DNA from 3 places in the Bradyrhizobium genosp. P genome. Region 3 is predicted to be linked to each of the others. Evidence: predicted binding sites of a transcription regulator. Region 3 holds the regulator's gene; each other region holds the start of a gene.
The links. Region 3 encodes PhoB, which activates phosphate uptake and scavenging genes when phosphate is short. Its sites were predicted from a motif close to TGTCATNNANCTGTCAT; they were not measured.
Positions count from the first base shown of each region.

Region 1: a site for PhoB is predicted at 4,293-4,309, ahead of ACP2YO_RS21635 (phospholipase C). Genes of this name have one in related genera too.
Region 2: a site for PhoB is predicted at 4,967-4,983, ahead of ACP2YO_RS19395 (OprO/OprP family phosphate-selective porin). Genes of this name have one in related genera too.

Region 1 is NZ_CP188195.1:4,487,761-4,494,977, reverse strand. It holds gene ACP2YO_RS21650 (hypothetical protein) at 1-150, opposite strand, end outside; gene ACP2YO_RS21645 (aldo/keto reductase) at 213-1,031, opposite strand; gene ACP2YO_RS21640 (cytochrome-c peroxidase) at 1,127-2,476, opposite strand; gene ACP2YO_RS21635 (phospholipase C) at 2,595-4,277, opposite strand; gene ACP2YO_RS21630 (cupin domain-containing protein) at 4,429-4,689, opposite strand; partial or broken gene ACP2YO_RS21625 (short-chain dehydrogenase/reductase) at 4,789-4,887, shown strand; gene ACP2YO_RS21620 (SDR family NAD(P)-dependent oxidoreductase) at 5,013-5,771, shown strand; gene ACP2YO_RS21615 (dienelactone hydrolase family protein) at 6,016-6,810, shown strand; gene ACP2YO_RS21610 (globin family protein) at 7,154-7,217, opposite strand, start outside.
Region 2 is NZ_CP188195.1:3,988,997-3,996,213, forward strand. It holds gene ACP2YO_RS19370 (methyl-accepting chemotaxis protein) at 1-286, opposite strand, end outside; gene ACP2YO_RS19375 (SDR family NAD(P)-dependent oxidoreductase) at 516-1,310, shown strand; gene ACP2YO_RS19380 (DUF1330 domain-containing protein) at 1,320-1,619, shown strand; gene ACP2YO_RS19385 (zinc-binding alcohol dehydrogenase family protein) at 1,752-2,765, opposite strand; gene ACP2YO_RS19390 (winged helix-turn-helix transcriptional regulator) at 2,885-3,262, shown strand; gene ACP2YO_RS19395 (OprO/OprP family phosphate-selective porin) at 3,321-4,904, opposite strand; gene ACP2YO_RS19400 (DegQ family serine endoprotease) at 5,203-6,615, shown strand; gene ACP2YO_RS19405 (replication-associated recombination protein A) at 6,674-7,217, shown strand, end outside.
Region 3 is NZ_CP188195.1:964,213-971,429, reverse strand. It holds gene argF (ornithine carbamoyltransferase) at 1-841, opposite strand, end outside; gene ACP2YO_RS04720 (aspartate aminotransferase family protein) at 841-2,049, opposite strand; gene ACP2YO_RS04715 (GcrA family cell cycle regulator) at 2,532-3,041, shown strand; gene phoB (phosphate regulon transcriptional regulator PhoB) at 3,372-4,082, opposite strand; gene phoU (phosphate signaling complex protein PhoU) at 4,195-4,911, opposite strand; gene pstB (phosphate ABC transporter ATP-binding protein PstB) at 4,923-5,744, opposite strand; gene pstA (phosphate ABC transporter permease PstA) at 5,741-6,586, opposite strand; gene pstC (phosphate ABC transporter permease subunit PstC) at 6,591-7,217, opposite strand, start outside.

The sequences.
Region 1 (7,217 bases), 3.5 Mb from region 3:
GGCCTCCTGCTGCGTCACGACCTCGACCGGAATCGTGTCAGCCGCGACAGGATCGAACTGATGGACTTCCGAATACAGGAAAATCAGCGCAAGCAGCAACAGGTGCACGAGCACCGACGCCATCATGTCAGCGTTTGGCCGGAACTTCATCCCACTCGATCAAATCGTGATGTCTCCCCGCCGTCTAGCATAGCGGTTGGGGCCAACCTGCCTCAATCCCATTTCGGCGCAAAACCGGAATCGGTCAGCCGGCCGCTGGGGCTGCCCATCGCGGATATCTCGTGCATATCCGCCTCAGACAGCTCGAAATCGAAGATATCAAGGTTTTCCTGCAGCCGCTCGAGCTTCGAGGTCCGCGGGATCGCAGAAACATTTTGTTGCACCAGCCAGCGCAAACAGACCTGCGCGGCGGTCTTGCTATAGCGGTCACCGATCCGCGCCAGCGCGCGGTCGCCCTTGATCCGCCCTTTAGCGATCGGGCTGTAGGCGACGAGCGCCATGCCGTGGCGCGCGCAGGCGTCCATCACCTTGGCCTGATCGAGATAGGGATGGTACTCGACCTGATCGCAGACCAGCGGCTCCGGACAGGCCGCCACCGCTTCCTCGATCAACGCCACCGTAAAGTTCGAGACGCCGATATGGCGCGCCAGCCCGGCCTGCTTGACCCGCGCCAGCGCACTGAGCGTCTCGGCGAGCGGCACCTGCGGATTGGGCCAGTGCAGCAGCAGCAGGTCGACCTCGGTCAGGCGCAGCCGCGCGAGGCTCTCCTTGGCCGATCGCTCGAGGTCCTTCGGCATGAAATGGCTGGTCCAGACCTTGGTGGTGACGAAGACGTCGTCGCGCTTGACGCCGGAGGCGCGCAGCCCCTCCCCGACCTCGCGCTCGTTCTCGTAGATCTGGGCGGTGTCGATGTGGCGATAGCCAAGCCGCAGCGCCTGCTCGACGATCCGCGCACAGGTGCGACCGCGCAACTCCCATGTGCCGAGCCCGATTGCGGGGATCCTGGCGCCGTTGCCTTCAATGACGTTCATGCGCTCATTATGCGCCGCCGGGCGGCCGCTGCCAACTCACGCCGGCGCCGGCTCGGTGGCAGGAAGTTGCCGAAGACACCATCGCAGGGCCGGTCTCAAGGTTCCGGCTGGTAACCATCCGTCAACGTCCTGAGGAAGGCGATGATGTCGGCTTCATCCTGCGCCGTCATCGCCGGCGTATCGCCCAAATGGCGATCGAAAGGTGGATCGCTGACGTCGATATTGGCGTGATACTTCGCCGGCAGGTCGTCGTATTTCCGCACCGTTCCGTCCGCTTGACGCGGATAGACCTTCTCCGGATTCGTATCGCGAAAATTGTAGAAGTCGAGCACCTGCTCGAGGCTATGGAAGAAGCCGTTGTGGAAGAACGCGCGTCGGGTCGCGATGTTGCGCAAGGTCGGCGTCAGGAACATGCCGCAATATTGCGTCTGCTGTGATATGTCGGTGCGCTGCGGGCCGCACACCCCGAGATCGAAATAGCCGGGATCGCCATTGCCCGCGAGCGCGGTGTTGCGCGGCGCGCCGAGCGCCTCGTACTGATGGTCGGTGAACAACGGCGGCAGGCCGTCGCGGGTCGGCGCCGAGGTGTGACAGCCGGCGCAATTGGCCTTCTCGGGGTCGTTGAACAATTGCAGGCCGCGCAGCTCGGCCTCGCTCAAGCGTGCCTTGCCCTCCAGCCAGTAGTCGTACTTGCTGCTATAGGGATGGAAGCTCGCCTCTTCCACCTGATAGCGCGCGACCGCGAACATCGCCTCTGCGACCAGCAACCGCTTGTTCTCGAAGATGCCGGCACCGAACAGTTCGACGAGGCGCAGCGCATAGGGTGCGCGCTGCAGCTTGTCGGCGACCACCTCGAGGCTGCCGCCATCCATCTCGTTGGCGTCGAGCAGCGGGAACAGCGCCTGGTCCTGCAGCGTGTCGGCGCGGCCGTCCCAGAACAGGCCGCCCTGCGGCACGATGTTGACCGCAGCCGCAGCGGTGGCCGTCGCGATCTTCTTCGCGCGCACCGTCTGCTGGCCGAGCGCGGCCATCTGCGCGAGGTCGACGACATTGTCGTCCTCGTCCTTCTCCGGTCCGATGCTGAAATTCGGTTGCCGCTCGAGATAGGTCAGCGACGGAACGGCACGCGCGCCCTGCCGCATCAGCGTGGCGCCGCCGAGCATCACCGGTGCGTCATTGGGCGGGCCATAGGCGTGATCCGGGCTGTGACAGGACGCACAGGACAGCGCGCCCGTCGCAGACAGCGACGCGTCGTAGAAGATCAGTTTGCCGAGTTGCGCCATCGAAGAGAGCGGCGCGACCGCTGGGCGCATCAGGTGGACCGGGCTCGGATTCATGCCCGCCAGTTGCTTCGCATCCGGACCTTGTTGGGTCTCTGCTGCCGCGACGACGCCGGCCATGCAGAGCAGGCCGGCGCCGAGGAGCCACAAAGTGCGGCGGATCATTTCGCGTCCGGTAATCCCAGAGCGTTTCCCGTTCCGATAAGATCGGAACGGGGCTCTGGATTCTTTTTTTGACGCGTTTTCTTCACGCGAACCGGTATCCACTTCGCTCGAAAACGCTCTAGTGGTGGTGCTCATCCGGCGGGCTGACAATAACCGTGCCGGCCGTCGGATCGAGGAACAGCCTGCTCGCCTGATCGTCGCGGGAGTGATCGTGATCGAAGTCGAACAGATCCATGATCGATTCGGCGCTCTCGTCGAACGATCCGCCGCCGAGGCGCTGGCCGTGCAGCCAGTTGTCCTCGATGAAGCGCACCACGGACGCCTGCGTCAGACGCGTATGGCTGACGAAATTCCGCTTCGCAAAGGGCGAGATCACGATGAACGGAATGCGCGTGCCCGGACCGCAGCGGCCGTTCACCGGCTTGCCAATGAGGCCCTTCGGCTGCGGCTGCTTGGCGGCACCGAGGCCGCACAGGCCCGGACCGTTGACCTGATCGGCGGTCGGATCATAGGAGGCGCTGGTTGGCACGGCGTAGGCGTGGTCGTACCAGCCATCGGAGTCGTCGTAGGCGATGATGACGGCGGTGTCATGCCATTCCGGCTGCTTCTGGAGGAAGTTGATCAGTTCGACATTGCCCACCTGCTCGTCGAGCGGGTCGGAATAGCCGGCATGGCCGTCCTGATAGGCCGGCATCTTGATGTAGGAGACGGCCGGGAAATTGCCTGCTTTGACCGCGGCGTAGAAATCCTCGAGATCGTAGGCGTGGTTGGCCGGATCGAGGGCCTTGCTGCCATCGACATAGGTGTGGCCGATCGCGGCTGGCGAGCTCGGCCGCGCATGGGTCGGGTTGGCCGTCGTCTTGTAATACTGGAACCAGGCGTGGTGCGGGATGTAGTCCGCGGTGGCGGCGCCCACTATGCTCGTGAAGGTGCTGCGGGCGCACTTGGTCGTGCCGTTGGTGTTCGTAAGCGTCAGGTCGAAGCCACCCATGAAGCTGCCCCAGCTGATTTGCTCGGCATTGAGCAGGTCGCCGATATTCTTGCTGGTCATCAGCACGGTGCTGGTCGCGCTCGAGCACTGGTCGTAGGCGGGGTCGGTATCACCGATCAGCGTCAGCCCGCCCTGGCCGTCTGATATCGACGACGAACCGCCGACGATGTTCACCGCGCCGTTGGTCTGGCCCGCGACCACCTCGAGCGCGCCCGGCGTCGAGGGACCGTAGGTGCCGGTGTAGGTGTTGTCGTTCATGGCGAAGTTCTGGGCGTAATTCCAAAACGCGGTGACGGTGTTGCCGTCGAAATAGCCCATCACCTGGCCGTTGGTGCCGAAGGCGCCGACGCCGCCGGCCGTGCCGCGGCCGGTGAATTCCGGAAACAAATCGGCCTTGCCGTTGTCATAGGCCTGCTGCTCGGGCGTGTAGGCGTGGTTCTGCGACTTGGTGTTGGCCTGGGTGCGGTCGAGACGGAACGGATTGGTCGCGCCGGTGCCGTTGGCGGGGTTGAGGTTCGGATTGTTCGTCAACAGGTTGGCGTTAGCGAGATTGTTCACCCTCGGCGTATTCGGCTTCGCAACGAAGGGAATCGAGCCGGTCGGGTTGGCCGCCTTCGGATACGTTGCAAAATAATGATCGAACGAGCGGTTCTCGTTGAAGATGACCACGAGATGCTTGATCGGTGTATCCGTGTGGAAGTTATGCGGATCAGAATGATCCCGCTCTCGGTCGCCCTGGGCGACAGCGCTGCACGCGAGCGCGGCAGCAATCACACAGAATCCGACCGTCGAAAGAAATTTGCCCTTCACCGGAGTGCCCCTGCTTTTACAGATTTATGACGTTGACGTGCGGCACGTTAGCCGCCGCCGGTAACAGGTCTGTGTCGATTTTATGCTGTCGATGAATAAGTGTGAAAATCGCGTGCGCTCATTTCTCGCATCGGTTGCATAACGCGAGACCTTACCCAGGAGTCAATCCTGATGAGTGCGCGCTCGACGCATCGCCGCGATCGCGCCAACTCAGGACGAAGTCGCCCGCCACGAGGTTGACCGGCTCGTGTCCCTCGATTCCAAGGCGGCAGGATCCCTCGAGGATGACACCATAGAAGGGCTCGCCGGCATCCGGGCGGCGAACACGCCATGGACCGGCGCCGCTGACGACTTTCGAGAACGCGGCGCCCGGTTGCAGCAGCGTAACGACCTCTGGAAGCGGATCGATCACTTCCGGACTCCTGCAAACGAAAACTAGACTTCCTATTGTAGAAAGTCCTGCCCGGGCAATCTACGTTCCGGTCATCACAAACCACCCGCAAGAGTCCCCATGAAAACCGTCCTGATTACCGGATGCTCGTCCGGGTTCGGCCTCGAAACCAGCAGCTACTTCCTCGACCGCAACTGGAAGGTCGTCGCCACGATGCGCGCGGTGTGGCGCGCGGTGAACGATCCAGCGAGCCCCATGCGCATCCCCGCCGGGGCCGACGCCGTGATCTGGGCCGAGGCAGCGTCAGCGTAAGCACGGAATAAACCTCTCGAACGGAGATCAACATGCAAGACAAGCAGGTCGCCCTCGTCACCGGGGCCAATCAGGGAATCGGTCTTCAGATTGCAAAGGACCTCGTCGCGCACGGCTTCATCGTGCTGGTCGGGTCGCGCAATTTCGAACGCGGCGTGGCCGCGGCGACGGAGGTCGGGCCGGACGCTCACGCGCTGCAACTCGACGTCACGGATCCGGCCTCGATCACGGCCGCGGCGCAGCGCGTCCGCAGCGAGCTTGGCCGTCTCGACGTGCTGATCCAGAACGCGGCGATCTCCAACACGAGCAAGCGGCCGGCCCAGTCCGTCGCCGAGTACGCCGCGACCACCCGGCCGAGCAACGTATCGCTCGATGAGATGCGCGCGGTGTGGGAGACCAACGTGTTCGGCGTGCTCGCCGTCTACCAGGCGATGCTGCCGCTGCTGCGCGCGGCGCCGGGCGCCCGTATCGTCAACGTATCGAGCGGCGCCGGCTCGCTGGCGATGAACGCCGACCCGGCCAACTCCCATCGCCCGATCTTCGGGCCGGTCTATCCTGCCTCGAAGACGGCGCTCAACGCCATCACGCTCGCGATGGCAATCGAGCTGGAAGCGGAAGGAATCAAGGTCAACGCCGTTTCCCCGGGATTCACCAGGACAAATCTCAACGGTTATGCGGGCACGGAGACCGTCGAGGACGGCGCCCGCGAGGCGGTACGCGTCGCCTTGCTCGGCCCGGATGGCCCAACGGGCACGTTCACGCACGCAAAACTCGGAACGCTGCCGTGGTGACGCCGCTATCTGTTCTTCACCGGTATCCAGCAGGTCTGGACAAGCTCGGAGTCCACGCGAGAAGACGCTGAGAAAAGCTCATGCGCTTCGCTGAAACCGGAACCCGTTATCCACCGCCGGCCTCCGCCGTCGCAGTCAAGTCCCCTGAGGGAGACTACAAGGTCCACCATCAACGCTGTTACGGTCTGGCGCAGGAATCCCTGGTATGCCAATATCATTGCGCCAAACCCGCGGGAGGTCAGCGATGCGAACGAATCTACTGGGAGCCCTTTGCGCCATCGCAATGGTCACGAGCGCAAACGCTGCGGTCCGGGAAGAGCCGGTCACCTATTCGGACGGCGAGGCCACGATGAAGGGCTTCGTCGTCTACGACGACGCGACCGCAGCCAAGCAGCCCGGGATCGTGATGGTGCATGAATGGTGGGGCATCACCAAGCACATCCATGACGAGGCGCGGAACTTCGCGCAGCAGGGTTACACAGTCCTCATCGCCGACATGTACGGCGACGCCAAGACCGCCGACAACCCGAAGGACGCCGGCGCGCTCTCGTCGTCGGTCATGAAGACCCCGTCGGTGATGGAGCAGCGCTTCAACGCCGCGCGGGACCAGCTCGCCAAGCAAGCCTCGGTCGATCCCAAGCGGATCGGCGCCGTCGGTTACTGCTTCGGCGGCGCGGTCGTGCTGAACATGGCGCGCGCCGGCGCCGATCTCGCCGCGGTGGCGGGCTTCCATGCTTCGCTCGGTCTCAATACCCCCGCGCCGGCACCGGGAGCCGTCAAGGCGAAAATCCTCATCATGAACGGTGCGGACGACCCCTTCGTCAAGCCTGAGCAGTACGCTGTGCTGAAGAAGGATTTCGACGCAGCGAAGGTCGATTACCGGATCATCGAGTATCCCGGCGCCGTGCACGCGTTCACGAACCCCGAAGCCACCGAACTCGGCAAGAAGTTCAACATCGCGATCCGATACGACGCCAAGGCAGATCAGGAATCGAAGGCCGAGGCCGCCAAGTTCTTTGCCGCTGATCTGAAAAAATAACAGTTAAGGTCAACCACACGGCGTCCTTCTCCATCCATGTTCGGGCGCGAGACAAACTGGGCTGCGGCTTCGCCCGTGGCAATTGCGGCGGACGAGATCGGCGGACATGAGTCCGTGAGGCGTCGATTCTTGCACGGGTCGATCTGCTACACTCACCTCGATAGTGTTTGTGAAATCCTCGCCAAATTCGTTTCGGTACGCCCCTGCCCAGCAGGACCGAAACACCTACGCGACGTCGATGCAACTCTGGCCGGTGCAGGATTTGATCCGCGCGATGCATCCGCCATTCTGGCTTACCCTTGACGAAGCGCGACATGAGCAGCGCCGCGCCTACAGCCACTGCCTATTCGGCCGGCTGCGCGCTGCCGTAAGCCTCGGAGATCATATAGCCGGACAACGTGTCGTAG
Region 2 (7,217 bases), 3.0 Mb from region 3:
TGGCGAGCTTCTTTGCCAGTGCTTCATCGCGCGACCTCAGGAATTTGGCGGCGATCTGCTGCGTCTCCAGGAAGCTGTCGGACAGCTCGGACAGCTGCGTCCTGAAGCGCATGCTGTCATCCGAATCGCGCTGGACGCGCGCCGCGTAATCAAGGCCGCCGAGACAGGTTGCGCTGACGATGGCAACCCCGCCAATGCCGAGCATCCCAATCTGGGTTCGGAGGCCCGGACGGAATCGCTTCAGAATGATGGCGCCGAGTTGTTTCACCCTGGAAATTGCGAACATCTGATGCATTCCTGTCGGCGAACCTCCGGGCGTCGTTATCACTGGAGAGGAGATCAGTGTCCGGTTGTCATTGGTGGCGACGGTTACAGCCGTTGCATTGACAATCTGTGAAAGCGGTCAGCACGATGTTTGATGTGACGAATAGATGAAGACCGGCGCTCGCTCATGGGCGTTGAAATGTTGGTTGGCGCCCCAAATATGACGGTGAAGCATAGACAGGAGACTTCCCATGAAAATCGACCTTTCCGGAAAGACCGCGCTCGTCACGGGCTCGACTGCGGGCATCGGCAACGCCATTGCAAAGGGACTGGCTGCGACCGGGGCGGAGGTCGTGATCAACGGCCGCAGTCAGGCCAAGGTCGATGCGGCTGTTGCGGTAATCGCAAAGGCGGTGCCTGGCAGCAAGGTGCGCGGCATTGCCGCTGACGTCTCCACCGCCGCCGGCTGCAAGGCACTCGTCGCGGCACTGCCGGAGGTCGACATCCTCGTCAACAATGCCGGCATCTTCGAGCCAAAGGATTTCTTCGAGATTCCCGACGAGGACTGGAGCCGGTTTTTCGAGGTCAACGTGATGTCGGGCGTGCGGCTGTCGCGCAGCTACATGCAGGGCATGCTGAAGCGCAATTGGGGCCGTATCGTCTTCATCTCCTCGGAGTCCGGCCTCAACATCCCGACCGAGATGATCCACTACGGCATGACCAAGACCGCGCAGCTTGCGATCGCACGCGGGCTCGCGCAATTGACCCGCGGCACCGCGGTGACCGTGAATTCGGTACTGCCGGGCCCAACGATGTCGGAGGGCGTGGAGACTTTCGTCAAGGATCTCGCCAGGCAGAACGGCCAGTCGGTGGAGGAGGCGGCGACCAACTTCGTCAAACAGCATCGGCCGAGTTCGCTGCTGCAGCGCTTCGCCAGCACCGAGGAGATTGCCAACCTCGTGGTCTATGTCTGCTCGAAGGAGGCCTCAGCGACCAACGGCGCCGCGCTGCGCGCCGAAGGTGGCATCGTCAACACGATTGCATGAGGTACCCCCATGTCGGCCTATGTGATTTCCGAAGTGGAGGTGCGGGACGCGGCGGGCTTCGAGGCCTACCGCACCCTGGCCGCCAGGACCATCGCGCAATATGGCGGGCATTATCTCGTGCGCGGCGGCGCCGCTGACGTGGCCGAAGGCGGACCGCCGCCGAAGAACATCATCATCGTCGAATTTCCGTCGATGGCACGCCTGCGCGAGTGGTACGCGTCGCCGGAATATGCCGAGGCGCTGAAGCATCGGCGAACCGCCTTGGACCGCCGGCTGATTTTCGTCGAGGGCGTGCCGCCCCACGCGTAAAGCCGTCGGGTGGGCAAAGCCAACGGGTCGCGCGAATGCGCGCCGACAGGCTCCGCGTGCCCAACGCGCCTTGCGCTGCTCTTGACGGTGGGTACGGCGCTTCGCGCCTTTGCCTACCCTACGCATCGAGGGCTACCAGCCCTCCAGCACGATCTTGCCGCGCGACTTGCCTGACTCCAGCAGCGCATGCGCGCGCTTGAGATTGGCGGCGTTGATGGTGCCGAAGGTCTGGTCGAGGGTGGTGCGCAGCACGCCCTTGTCGATGAGGTCGGCGACGTCGTTGAGCAGATGGTTCTGCGCGATCATGTCCGGCGTCTGGAACGACGAGCGCGTGAACATCGATTCCCAGTGCACCGAGACCGCCTTGCCCTTGAATACGGCGACGTTGAATTCCGGCGGATCATCGATCAGGCCGAACTTGCCCTGCGGTGCGATGAAGTCGGCGATCGCCTTGTAGTGCTGGTCGGTGTAGGTGAGGCTGGCGACGAGACCGACCGGCGGCAGCTTCAGTCTGTCGATCTGCTCCTTCATCGGCTTCGAATGATCGATCACGGCGTGGGCGCCGAGATCGAGGCACCATTTCTGTGAGTCCGGCCGCGTCGCGGTTGCAACCACGGTGAGGCCTGTGAGGCGGCGCGCGAGCTGGATCAGGATCGAGCCGACACCGCCGGCGCCGCCGGTGATCAGGAGCGTGCGCGGGTCGAGGCTCTTGCCGGGCACGGCGCCGAGCCGGTCGAACAGCAACTCCCAGGCGGTGATCGAGGTCAGCGGAAGTGCGGCGGCCTGGGCAAACGACAGCGATGCCGGTTTCTTCCCGACGATGCGCTCATCGACCAGATGAAACTCCGAATTGGTGCCCTGGCGCTGGATCGAGCCGGCATAGAACACCTCGTCGCCCGGCTTGAACAGGTTGACGTCGGGACCGACAGCGTCGACCACGCCGGCCGCATCGAAGCCGAGGATCTTGTATTCGCCCTCCGGCGGCGTGGCGCGCTTGCGGACCTTGTAGTCGACCGGGTTGGCCGAGATGGCCTTCACGGCAACCCTGACGTCGCGGCCCTTCGGCTCGGGTTTGGCGATCTCGAAATCAACAAGCGACTCCGCTGCCTCGATCGGCAGCGCTTTTTGGTATCCGACGGCCTTCATGCCTTGTCTCCATGGTGGCGGCGATTGCCTGCCATCTAACTTGCTCGCTGGCCTCAATTTGGCAAGTACTGTACGTTTGGGGAACTAGTCCCCATTTTGATACTATTGGGAAAATATCGATGAAGCGGCAGAATTTTGCGCGTCGTCCGGGGTGCGCGGTCGAGGCGGCGCTCGACCTGATCGACGGCAAATGGAAGGGCGTGATTTTGTTTCATCTGCAGGCTGGCACCCAGCGCTTCGGCGAGCTGCGGCGGCGGATGCCCGGCATCACCCAGCGCATGCTGACCAAGCAGCTGCGCGCGCTTGAGGACGACAAGCTTGTGATCCGCAAGGTCTATGCCGAGGTGCCGCCGCGGGTCGAATACACCCTGTCCGAGCTCGGCGAGAGCCTGCGCCCGGTGATCGACATCCTGAAAGCCTGGGGCGAGAACCACCAGGAAGGTCTATCCTGCGCGCCGGCGCCGGAGGTTGTGCGGAAGCCGAAGCGCGCGGCCTGAGCCGCGCGATGCAATCGTGAAGCGAGGCCGGGAGCGGATGCGGCTCCCGGCCTTGTCGTCACCAGGCCACCTGCGTGCGCATCGCGATCGCGTCGAATCTCGAGCCCGCATTGAGGGCCGAGACCGCCGAAGCCTGCTTGGAGATGTCGCCATGCAGGTAATCCAGCATGAAGCGGACGTTGTTGTTGACGTACCAGTTCAGGGCGAGGGTGTAGACATTCTGCCGTCCACCCGCGACGCCAGCCGCCGTCGCGAGCTGATCGTTGAGGTTCATCTGGCTGAAGCGTCCGGCGATTTCCCAGGCACCCCAGCCGCCGCCGGCGAGCGAGAACGGATTCGCCGGCTTGACCCCGCCATAGGCGGCGTTCCCCGCATTGTAGGCATGGGTCTCGCCGGTCAGCACGTAGCCGACTTGCGCGTAGCCGCCGTCGAACTTCAGGCTCGACGCGCCAATCGGTGGCAGCCCGGTATTCGCCGTGCGGTCGACGTTGAACCAGTAGTACTCGCCCTGCGCGATGAGCGGGCCGTAGGTCGCCGCCGCTTCGACGCCGTAGACCTGTGCCCCCGAGACGTTGGCGATCGCGCCGGTCGATATCAGTGTCGTCGGGTCGATGCGCAACTCGGGCCGGTCGCTGAGCGTCAGCGTTTGCGCCTGCGTCAGCTGATTGCGCGGCGGCTGGATCAGCCACTCCGCATCAGCGCCGATATGCACCGAGTAATCCCTGCCGCTGATCGGGTTGCCGGCGATACGGGCGACCGCGCCATATTGCTCGGACGTCCCGGCCGGCGCGGCACTGGACGCGGAGTGGATCGCACCCGAGGTCGGTCCGGTGACGTAGCCGCCGAGCCAAAGCTGATCGTTCCACCAGCGGGTGCCGGCCGCCGAACGGAAGTCACCGGCCGCGATGTTTTGTGCGACGATGCCAGCCGAAGCGCGCTCCATGAACAGGATGTCGTTGGAGCTGGTGGATTCGTCCATCGTCCAGGTCAGGTCCATGACGCCGCCTTCGATCGCCATCTTGCCGCCGAACGGCCTGAAGCCGGTGTAGCTCAGATAGGCGTTTTCGATGCCGGAGGTGCCGCCGCCCGGCAGTGATCCCGGCGCCGTGCCGCCGAAGCCGTCGGACGAGCCGCCGAAGTCGTAGATCAGCGCAAAATTCCAGTCGCCGAGGAATTTGCCGACGATGCCGATGCGCGCACGGCGCAGATTTTCGCCGCTGTCGAGCTTTTGCGGCGACGTCGCCGCCGTGTCGGGACGATAATTGTAACCACCGACATCGAAGTGAATCCGCCCCGTGATTGCGATGCAGTTCTGGTCGTCCGCCGTGCAGATCGTCGGCCGGTTGTTCGGCATCGACACCACGACACCGGAAGCCACGACCGGACCCTTGACCGGAAGGGCCGCGTGGTTTGCGACGCTCGACGCCTTGGCATCGGCGGCCCTTGCGTGCGCGTTTGCAGACGCCGCGGTCGCGGCATTCGTATCGCTCTGCTTCTGCAGCTTGTCGAGCTTTTGTTCGAGCATGTGAAGCTGCTGCTTCAACAGCGCGATCTCCGCATCACTGCCTTCCGAATGTGCCGGCGAGGCAGCGAGCGCACCTGCGATTCCGATGGCAATTGCACCCAGTTTTTTCGCACCCATTTGCGCACCCCTGTATTGCTTGAAGTCCCCACTCACTGCCACTCGAATCGTAGAAGTCTATCGTGACTGATGCACGACAGCGATAGCCCTCCGGAGGATCACCCTTCCCCTGTTGCAACCCGGCAACAAGCGGAGCGGCGAAGTGAGATGATAAGCATCATAAAAGTCCGGAGGCGGGCTTCAAAGCACCGGCGGCGGGTTTTGCACTGGCGTGATCGGGGCGTCCTTATTCGCGCGGATACCCTTCAATTGCCCCGCGAACGGTCCTATATTTCGGCGTTTCCTACGAGAGGTGAGAATGCCCCGATTGATCCGCTTTGCCGCAATTCCTGTGCTCTGCACGCTGGCAGTCGCAGGAAGCCTTTGCCAGGCCCAGGCGCAGGACCGCCGCGTGCCGGCCTCGCAGGCGGAGTTGCAACTGTCCTATGCGCCGATCGTGCAGCGGGTTCAGCCGGCGGTGGTCAATGTCTACGCCGCCAAGACCGTCCAGAACCGCAATCCGCTGCTGGACGACCCGATCTTCCGCCGCTTCTTCGGCGTCCCGGGCCAGCAGCCGGAGCAGATGCAGCGTTCGCTCGGCTCCGGCGTCATGGTCGATCCGTCCGGCCTGGTGGTGACCAACAATCACGTGATCGAGGGTGCCGACCAGGTCAAGGTCTCGCTCGCCGACAAGCGCGAATACGAGGCCGAGATCGTGCTGAAGGACAGCCGCACCGACCTTGCGGTGCTCCGGCTGAAGGACACCAACAAGGAGAAGTTCGCAACCCTCGACTTCGCCAATTCCGACGGGCTGCAGGTCGGCGACGTCGTGCTCGCGATCGGCAATCCGTTCGGTGTCGGCCAGACCGTCACCCACGGCATCATCTCGGCACTGGCGCGCACCCAGGTCGGCATCACCGATTATCAGTTCTTCATCCAGACCGACGCCGCGATCAATCCCGGCAATTCCGGCGGCGCGCTGGTCGACATGACCGGCCGGCTCGCCGGCATCAACACCGCGATCTTCTCGCGCTCCGGCGGCTCGCAGGGCATCGGCTTTGCGATCCCGGCCAACATGGTGCGTGTCGTGGTCGCCTCCGCCAAGAGCGGCGGCAAGGCGGTGAAGCGGCCATGGCTCGGCGCGCGCCTCCAGGCGGTGACGCCCGAGATCGCCGAGACGCTGGGGCTGAAGCTGCCGAGCGGCGCGCTGGTCGCCAATGTCGCGCCGCACAGCCCGGCGGCCAAGGCCGGACTGAAGCTCTCCGACCTGATTGTCGCGATCGATGGCACGCCAATCGACGATCCCAACGCGTTCGACTACCGCTTCGCGACCCGTCCGCTCGGTGGCACCGCCCAGATCGACGTGCAGCGCGGCGGCAAGGACGTGAAGCTCACGGTGGCGCTGGAGACCGCGCCCGATACTGATCGCGATGAGATCGTGCTGACCGCGCGATCGCCGTTCCAGGGCGCCAAGGTCGCCAACATCTCGCCGGCGCTTGCCGATGAGCTGCACCTCGACGCCGGCGCCGAGGGGGTCGTGGTGACTGATCTTGCCGATGACGGCTCGGCGGCCAGTGTCGGCTTCCAGAAGGGCGACATCATCCTTGCGGTCAACAACCAGAAGATCGAACGGACCAGCGATCTCGACAAGGTATCGAAGACCGGGACGCGGGTCTGGCGGATCACCCTGGTGCGCGGCGGCCAGCAGATCAACGTGACGCTCGGCGGATGAGCCCCAAGTGAGCCCCAAGAAACCGCGCGACGCCAACAACCTGTTTGCCGCGGCGGGAATGGACCAGGACGCGCCGCACCCGCTGCCGGACCGGCTGCGCCCGCGTTCGCTCGCCGATGTCGTCGGCCAGGATCACATCCTCGGCCCTGACGGCGCGCTGACCCGGATGCTGGAGACCCGCACGCTAGGCTCACTGGTGTTCTGGGGACCTCCGGGCACCGGCAAGACCACGGTGGCGCGGCTGCTGGCCGACGCGACCGAGCTGCATTTCGAACAGATTTCGGCGGTGTTCTCTGGCGTTGCCGACCTCAAGAAGGTGTTCGACGCCGCGCGCGCCCGCCGCGAGACCGGCAAGGGCACGCTGCTGTTTGTCGACGAGGTGCATCGCTTCAACCGCGCGCAGCAGGATTCTTTCCTGCCTGTGATGGAGGACGGCACGGTGGTGCTGGTCGGCGCCACCACCGAAAATCCGTCCTTCGAGCTCAACGCGGCGCTATTGTCGCGCGCCCGGGTGCTGGTGTTTCACTCGCTCGATTCAGCCGCGATCGAGAAGCTGTTCGCCAATGCCGAGAAGATCGAGGGCAGGGCGCTGCCGCTCGATG
Region 3 (7,217 bases):
GGCCGTCGATCACCTCGTCGGTGACCTCCTCGCCGCGATGCGCCGGCAGGCAGTGCATGAACAGGGCGTCGGGCTTGGCCAGCGACATCAGCTTGGCATTGACCTGATAGGGCTTGAGCACGTTGTGGCGGTGTTCGCCTTCCTTGTCGCCCATCGACACCCAGGTGTCGGTGACGACGCAGTCGGCGCCGCGCACCGCGGCCTCCGGATCGCTGCCGAGCACGATCGGCGCGCCGGTCGCCCTGATCCAGTCGCGCATCGGCTTCTTCGGCGCAAGCTCCGGGGGCGTTGCAATATTGAGGTTGAACTTGAAGCGCTCGGCGGCGTGGGCCCAGGAGGCCAGCACGTTGTTGTCGTCGCCGGTCCAGGCCACCGTCTTGCCCTCGATCGAGCCGCGATTTTCCTCGAAGGTCATCAGATCGGCCATCACCTGACAGGGATGCGAACGGCGCGTCAGCCCGTTGATGACGGGAACGGTGGCGTGCGCGGCGAGTTCGAGCAGTGCATCGTGGTTGAGGATGCGGATCATGATCGCGTCGACATAGCGCGACAGCACGCGCGCGGTGTCGGCGATGGTTTCACCGCGGCCGAGCTGCATCTCGGTGCCGGTCAGCATGATCGATTCACCGCCGAGCTGGCGCATGCCGACGTCGAACGACACCCGGGTGCGGGTCGACGGGCGCTCGAAGATCATCGCCAGCGTCTTGCCTTCGAGCGGCTGCTTGGCCTTTTCGTGCGCCTTGCGCTCCGCCTTCATGGCGGCGCCGGCCGAGAGCATGTTGCGCAGCTCGGCAAGCGGCAGTTCGTTGATATCGAGGAAGTGGCGGACCGACTTGCTCATCACCCGGCCGCCTTGCTCGGCTGGGCCGCCTGTAGCGCAGCGCAGGCGCGCTCGAGGCTTCCGACCGCCTGGTCGAGCTCGGCCTCGGTGACGATCAGCGGCGCCAGGAACCGCACGACATTGTCGCCGGCGCCGACGGTCAGCAGTTTCTGGTCGCGCAGCGCGGCGACGAGCTCGCCCGAGGGCACCACGGCCTTGACGCCGATCAGGAGGCCCTCGCCGCGCACGTCCGAGAGCACGCTGGGATAGCGGTCGACGACGGAGGCGAGCTTCTGCTTGAGCAGCAGCGACATCCTTTGCACGTGATCGAAGAAGCCGGGTTTGAGCATGACGTCGAGCACGGCATTGGCCGCCGCCACCGCCAGCGGATTGCCGCCGAAGGTCGAGCCGTGGGAGCCGGGCGCCATGCCGGCCGCAGCCTTCGCGCTCGCCAGCACCGCGCCGATCGGGAAGCCGCCGCCGAGCGCCTTGGCGAGCGACATGACGTCGGGCGTGACGCCGACGCGCTTGTAGGCAAACAGATCGCCGGTGCGGCCCATGCCGGTCTGCACCTCGTCGAATGCGAGCAGCAGGCCGTGCTCGTCGCAGAGCTGGCGCAACGCCTTGAAGAAGGCATGCGGCGCGGAGCGCACGCCGCCCTCGCCCTGCACCGGCTCGATCAGGATGCCGGCCGTGTCCGGTCCGATCGCCTTCTTCACGGCTTCGATGTCGCCATGCGGCACCTGGTCGAAGCCGTCCATCGGCGGGCCAAAGCCTTCGAGATATTTGGCCGTGCCGGTGGCAGCGAGCGTCGCCAGCGTGCGGCCATGGAAGGCGCCTTCAAAGGTGATGATGCGGTAGCGCTCGGGATGTCCCTTGGAGAAGTGATAGTGGCGGACCAGCTTGATCACGCCCTCCATCGCCTCCGCGCCCGAATTACAGAAGAACACGAAGTCGGCGAAGCTCTGCTCGCAGAGCCGCGCGGCGAGCACCTCGCCATCCGGGCTCTTGAACAGGTTCGACATGTGCCAGAGCTTCGTCGCCTGCTCCTGCAACGCCTGGACCAGATGCGGATGCGCGTGCCCGAGCGCGTTCACCGCGACACCCGAGGTGAAGTCGAGATAGCGCTCGCCGTTGGTTGATATCAGCCAGGCGCCCTCACCGCGCTCGAAGGCGAGATCGGCCCTGGCGAAGACGGGAAGCAGATGCGACGCGGCGGGGTTTGTCATGGCCATCACTGACGGGTTTGAGGCCGACGATTGCCGCGCGCCTTGACGCCAGCGCAGCAACAGCCGGCTTCGGAAAACAAAACGTGCCGCCTTTTCGGGCGGCACGTGGAGGCATTCTATGCTGCAGGCAGTAACTGTCAATCGTCACGAAGCGGCCTGCCGGCAATGCGAAACGAACGCAATCCGGGGCATTCCGGTGCGGTGGAAAAGACTCATTGCAATGCATAAGTGTGGGAACATGTGGACGCGCTACCGCGGACTCTTGCGCCGGAGTCACGCCATATTGTAGCGTTTGGGCTGTCGGGTACGACATCTCGTGCGGCAGTACTGGACCCCTTAAGTAGACTTGGTTCTGCGTAGACGTTCGGGCGCATAGGCGCGCTCGGCGAGGGCTAAGGGATTCTGACCGCAGGAGTTTTTCGAGCTTTGGCTCGCAGCACCGCTCCAAGGACTGGCCGGTGCTAGGCGAAGGGAAAAATGCGATGACTGTATTGACCTGGTCCGACGATCGCGTCGAGCAGCTGAAGAAGCTCTGGGAATCCGGCCTGTCGGCCAGCCAGATCGCGGCGGAACTTGGCAATGTGACGCGGAACGCCGTGATCGGCAAAGTGCACCGGCTCGGCCTGTCGGGCCGCGCCAAGGCCCCCTCCACCGCCGCGCCGCGACAGCGCAAGGCACGCCCCGCGCAGCATATGATGCGGGTGGCGCGGCCAGTGTCGCGCGGCAATACTGCGCTGGCCCACGCCTTCGAGGTCGAGATGGAGCCGGATCCGATCGCCTACGACAACGTCGTTCCGATGAGCCAGCGGCTGTCGCTGCTCGAGCTGAACGAGGCGACCTGTCACTGGCCGGTCGGCGATCCCTCAAGCCCGGATTTCTTCTTCTGCGGCGGCAAGGCGCTCGGCGGCCTGCCCTATTGCGCGCATCATTCGCGCATCGCCTACCAGCCCGCCAACGATCGCCGGCGGCCGGCAGCAAAGCCGACGCGGTAAGGCAGAATTCGAAGTGCTGCGATTTTCGTCAGCGCCATCTCGCGGGGTCTCACGTTCGACGATGTGAGGTGAGCACGCGGGTCAGGCTCCCTCGCCCCCTTGCGGGGCAGGGTTGGGGAGAGGGGTAGGCCCCGAACTCCAATGCAAGACATGTAGCGAAGCTTGATCAATCGAACCGGCGAGACACTCGCTGTCACGGTTCGCGATCAATCGGCAGCGGAGCAAGCGGCACCCCTCTCCCTAACCCTCCCCCGCAAGGGGGGAGGGAACCCTGCCGCCGGTGGCTGCCTCACTAGGCCCAGACGACGGTGTGTTGCTGTTCGCGCAGCCTTACGGCTGCGGCTCGGCCTTTGCAAAACGATCGTCGAGTGCGTAGCCGGCACCGCGCACGGTGCGGATCGGATCCTGCTCGCGGCCGGGATTGAGCAGCTTGCGCAGGCGGCCGATATGCACGTCGACGGTGCGTTCGTCGATATAGATGTCGCGGCCCCAGACGCTGTCGAGCAATTGCTCGCGGCTGAACACGCGGCCGGGATGCTCGAGGAAGAACTCGAGCAGCCGATACTCGGTCGGGCCGAGATCGATCGGACGGCCCGAGCGCGCCACGCGGCGCTTCTCGCGGTCGAGCTCGATGTCACCATAGGTCAGCACGGTCGCAAGCCGCTCCGGGCTCGCCCGGCGCAACAGGCCTTTCACCCGCGCCAGCAGTTCCGGCACCGAGAACGGCTTGACGATGTAGTCGTCGGCGCCGGTGGCGAGGCCGCGCACCCGTTCACTTTCTTCTCCGCGCGCGGTCAGCATGATGATAGGGAGCTGCTTGGTCTCGGGACGCGCGCGCAGGCGGCGGCACAGCTCGATGCCGGAGAGGCCCGGCAGCATCCAGTCAAGCACCACAAGATCGGGAATGCGCTCCTTCAGCCGGGTATCGGCGTCATCGCCGCGTCCGACCGTCTCGACATCGTAGCCTTCCGCGTCGAGGTTGTAGCGCAACAACGTCGTCAGCGCTTCTTCGTCTTCGACCACCAGAATGCGTGCGCTCATCGGTTTGTGTTCTCTCTGTCCTGATCCGTTGTCCTGACGCGAACCGAAACGATCATCTCCTTGATGAGCACGTTCTTGCCGGAAAGCCGGTGCCCACTTCGCCAGATGGTGATTAGGTGCCCGGAACCGTGGTAGCGAAATTGGTCATGTCACCCTTTGGACGCTTGTCCATGATCTGCTGGCCCTCGATCATGTAGAACACGGTTTCGGCGATATTCGTGGCGTGGTCGCCGATCCGCTCGATGTTCTTGGCGCAGAACATCAGATGGATGCAGAACGAGATGTTGCGCGGATCTTCCATCATGTAGGTGAGCAGTTCGCGGAACAGCGAGGTGCAGATCGCGTCGACCTCCTCGTCGCCCTTCCAGACGTTCATCGCCGCCGGCAGATCGTGGGCGGCATAGGCGTCGAGCACCGACTTGACCTGCGACAGCACGAGGTCGGTCATGTGCTCGAGGCCGCGGATCAGCTTGAGCGGCTGGAAATCGCTCTCCAGCGCCGCGACGCGCTTGCCCATGTTCTTGGCGAGGTCGCCGATCCGCTCGAGGTCGGTGGCCACCCGCATCGCGCCGACGATCTCGCGCAGATCGATCGCCATCGGCTGGCGGCGTGCGATGGTCAGAACCGCGCGCTCCTCGATGACGCGCTGCAAGCTGTCGATCTCGATGTCGGCAGCGACGACGCGCTTGCCGAGCGCTACGTCGCGGCGGATCAGCGCATCGACCGACTCGGTGATCATGCGCTCGACCAAGCCACCCATCTCGGCGACCAGGCGTGTCAGTTCCTGCAGGTCGCTGTCGAATGCCTTGGCGGTATGTTCAGAAGCCATCGTCTATCTCCTCAGCCGAACCGGCCGGTGATGTAGTCCTGCGTGCGTCGATCGCTGGGCGAGGTGAAAATCTTGTTGGTGTCGTCGAACTCGATCAGTTCGCCGAGATACATGAAGGCGGTCTTGTCGGAGACGCGGGCCGCCTGCTGCATGTTGTGGGTGACGATCGCGATGGTGTAGTCCTCGGACAGCTCCTGGATCAGCTCCTCGACCTTGGCGGTCGAAATCGGATCGAGCGCCGAGCACGGCTCGTCGAACAGGATCACCTCGGGCCGCACCGCAACCGTCCGCGCGATGCACAGCCGCTGCTGCTGGCCGCCGGAGAGCGAGAGCCCCGACGCGTTCAGCTTGTCCTTGACCTCGTTCCACAGCGCGCCACCGCGCAGCGCCTTCTCGACGCGGTCGTCCATTTCGGACTTCGAGATCTTCTCGTAGAGGCGGATGCCGAAGGCGATGTTCTCGTAGATCGTCATCGGGAACGGCGTCGGCTTCTGGAACACCATGCCGACCCGCGCGCGCAACAGATTGAGGTCGAGCTTGGGATCGAGGATGTTGGTCTGGTCCAGCATCAGCTGGCCGACGGCGCGCTGGCCCGGATAGAGATCATACATCCGGTTGAAGATGCGCAGCAAAGTCGACTTGCCGCAGCCGGACGGGCCGATGAACGCGGTGACGCGGTTGGTGCCGAGCGTCAGGTTGATGTTCTTCAGCGCATGGTGCTCGCCGTAATAGAAGTTGAGGTTGCGTACCGTAACCTTCGGGGGCGCATCCGGCAGCGGCGCATGCGGAGCAACGTGGCTCGGGGTAGTCGTCGAAACGGAGAGCTCGGTCATTTTGCGGCCCTTTCGGCACCAAGGATGCGCGCGCCGATGTTGAGGGCGAGCACGGTGAAGGTGATGAGCAAAGCGCCGCTCCAGGCCAACTCTTTCCAGTAGGCATAGGGGCTCTGCACGAAGTTGTTGATGGTCACCGGCAGGTTGGCCATCGTCTTGGTCAGATCCAGGCTGAAGAACTGGTTCGACAGCGCGGTGAACAACAGCGGCGCGGTCTCGCCGGCGACGCGGGCGGTCGCCAGCAGCACGCCGGTGATCAAACCCGACCGGGCGGCGCGATAAGCGATCCGCTTGATCACCAGCGAGCGTGGCAGGCCAAGCGCGGAGGCCGCTTCGCGCAGCGGATTGGGCACCAGCAGCAGCATGTCCTCGGTGGTGCGCAGCACGACCGGGATCACGATGACCGCGAGCGCCAGACAGCCCGCGATCGCCGAGAAGCCGCGCATCGGCACCACGACGGCACCATAGATGAACAGGCCGATGATGATCGAGGGCGCGCTGAGCAGGATGTCGTTGATGAACCGGATCACCGAGGTGAGCCGGTCATGCCTGCCGTATTCGGCGAGATAGGTGCCGGCGAACAGGCCGAGCGGCGCGCCGACGCCGACCCCGATCACGGTCATGATGACCGAGCCGACGATCGCGTTGAGAAGGCCGCCTTCGTTCGAGCCGGGCGGCGGCGTGTTCTGGGTGAAGAGCTGCACGCTCAGCCCGGCAAGGCCGTTGTAGAGCAGCGTCGCCAGGATCAGCGCCAGCCAGGTGACGCCGAACGCCGCGGCACCGACACACAGCAGCCGGATGATGACGTCGGTGCGGCGGCGGGATTTGTAGATCGGGTTCATGGCGTCACTTCCCCGCCTTCTTTTCAAGCCGCATCAGCATCAGCCGCGCTCCGGCGAGCACGAAGAAGGTCAGCACGAACAGCAGCAGGCCGAGCAGGATCAGGGCGGACTGGTGCAGCCCGTCGCTCTCGGCGAATTCGGAGGCGATCGCCGCCGAGATAGTAGTGCCCGGCGCGAAGATCGAGGACGAGATGCGGAACGAGTTGCCGATAATGAAGGTCACCGCCATGGTCTCGCCGAGCGCGCGGCCAAGCGCCAGCATGACGCCGCCGATCACGCCGACCCGCGTGTAGGGGATCACGACGCTGCGGACCACTTCCCAGGTGGTGCAGCCCATACCATAGGCGGCCTCCTTCAGCACCGGCGGCACGGTCTTGAACACGTCGACCGAGATCGCGGTGATGAACGGCAACACCATGATGGCGAGGATCAGCGCGGCGTTGAACAGGCTGAGATAGGACGGCGGGCCGCCGAATACCGCGCCGAGCACCGGCACGCCTTCGAAGATCCTGATGATGAACGGCTGGAACGTGTTGGCCAGGAACGGGCCCAGCACGAAGAAGCCCCACATGCCGTAAATGATCGAGGGGATGCCGGCGAGCAGTTCGATCGCGATGCCGATCGGACGGCG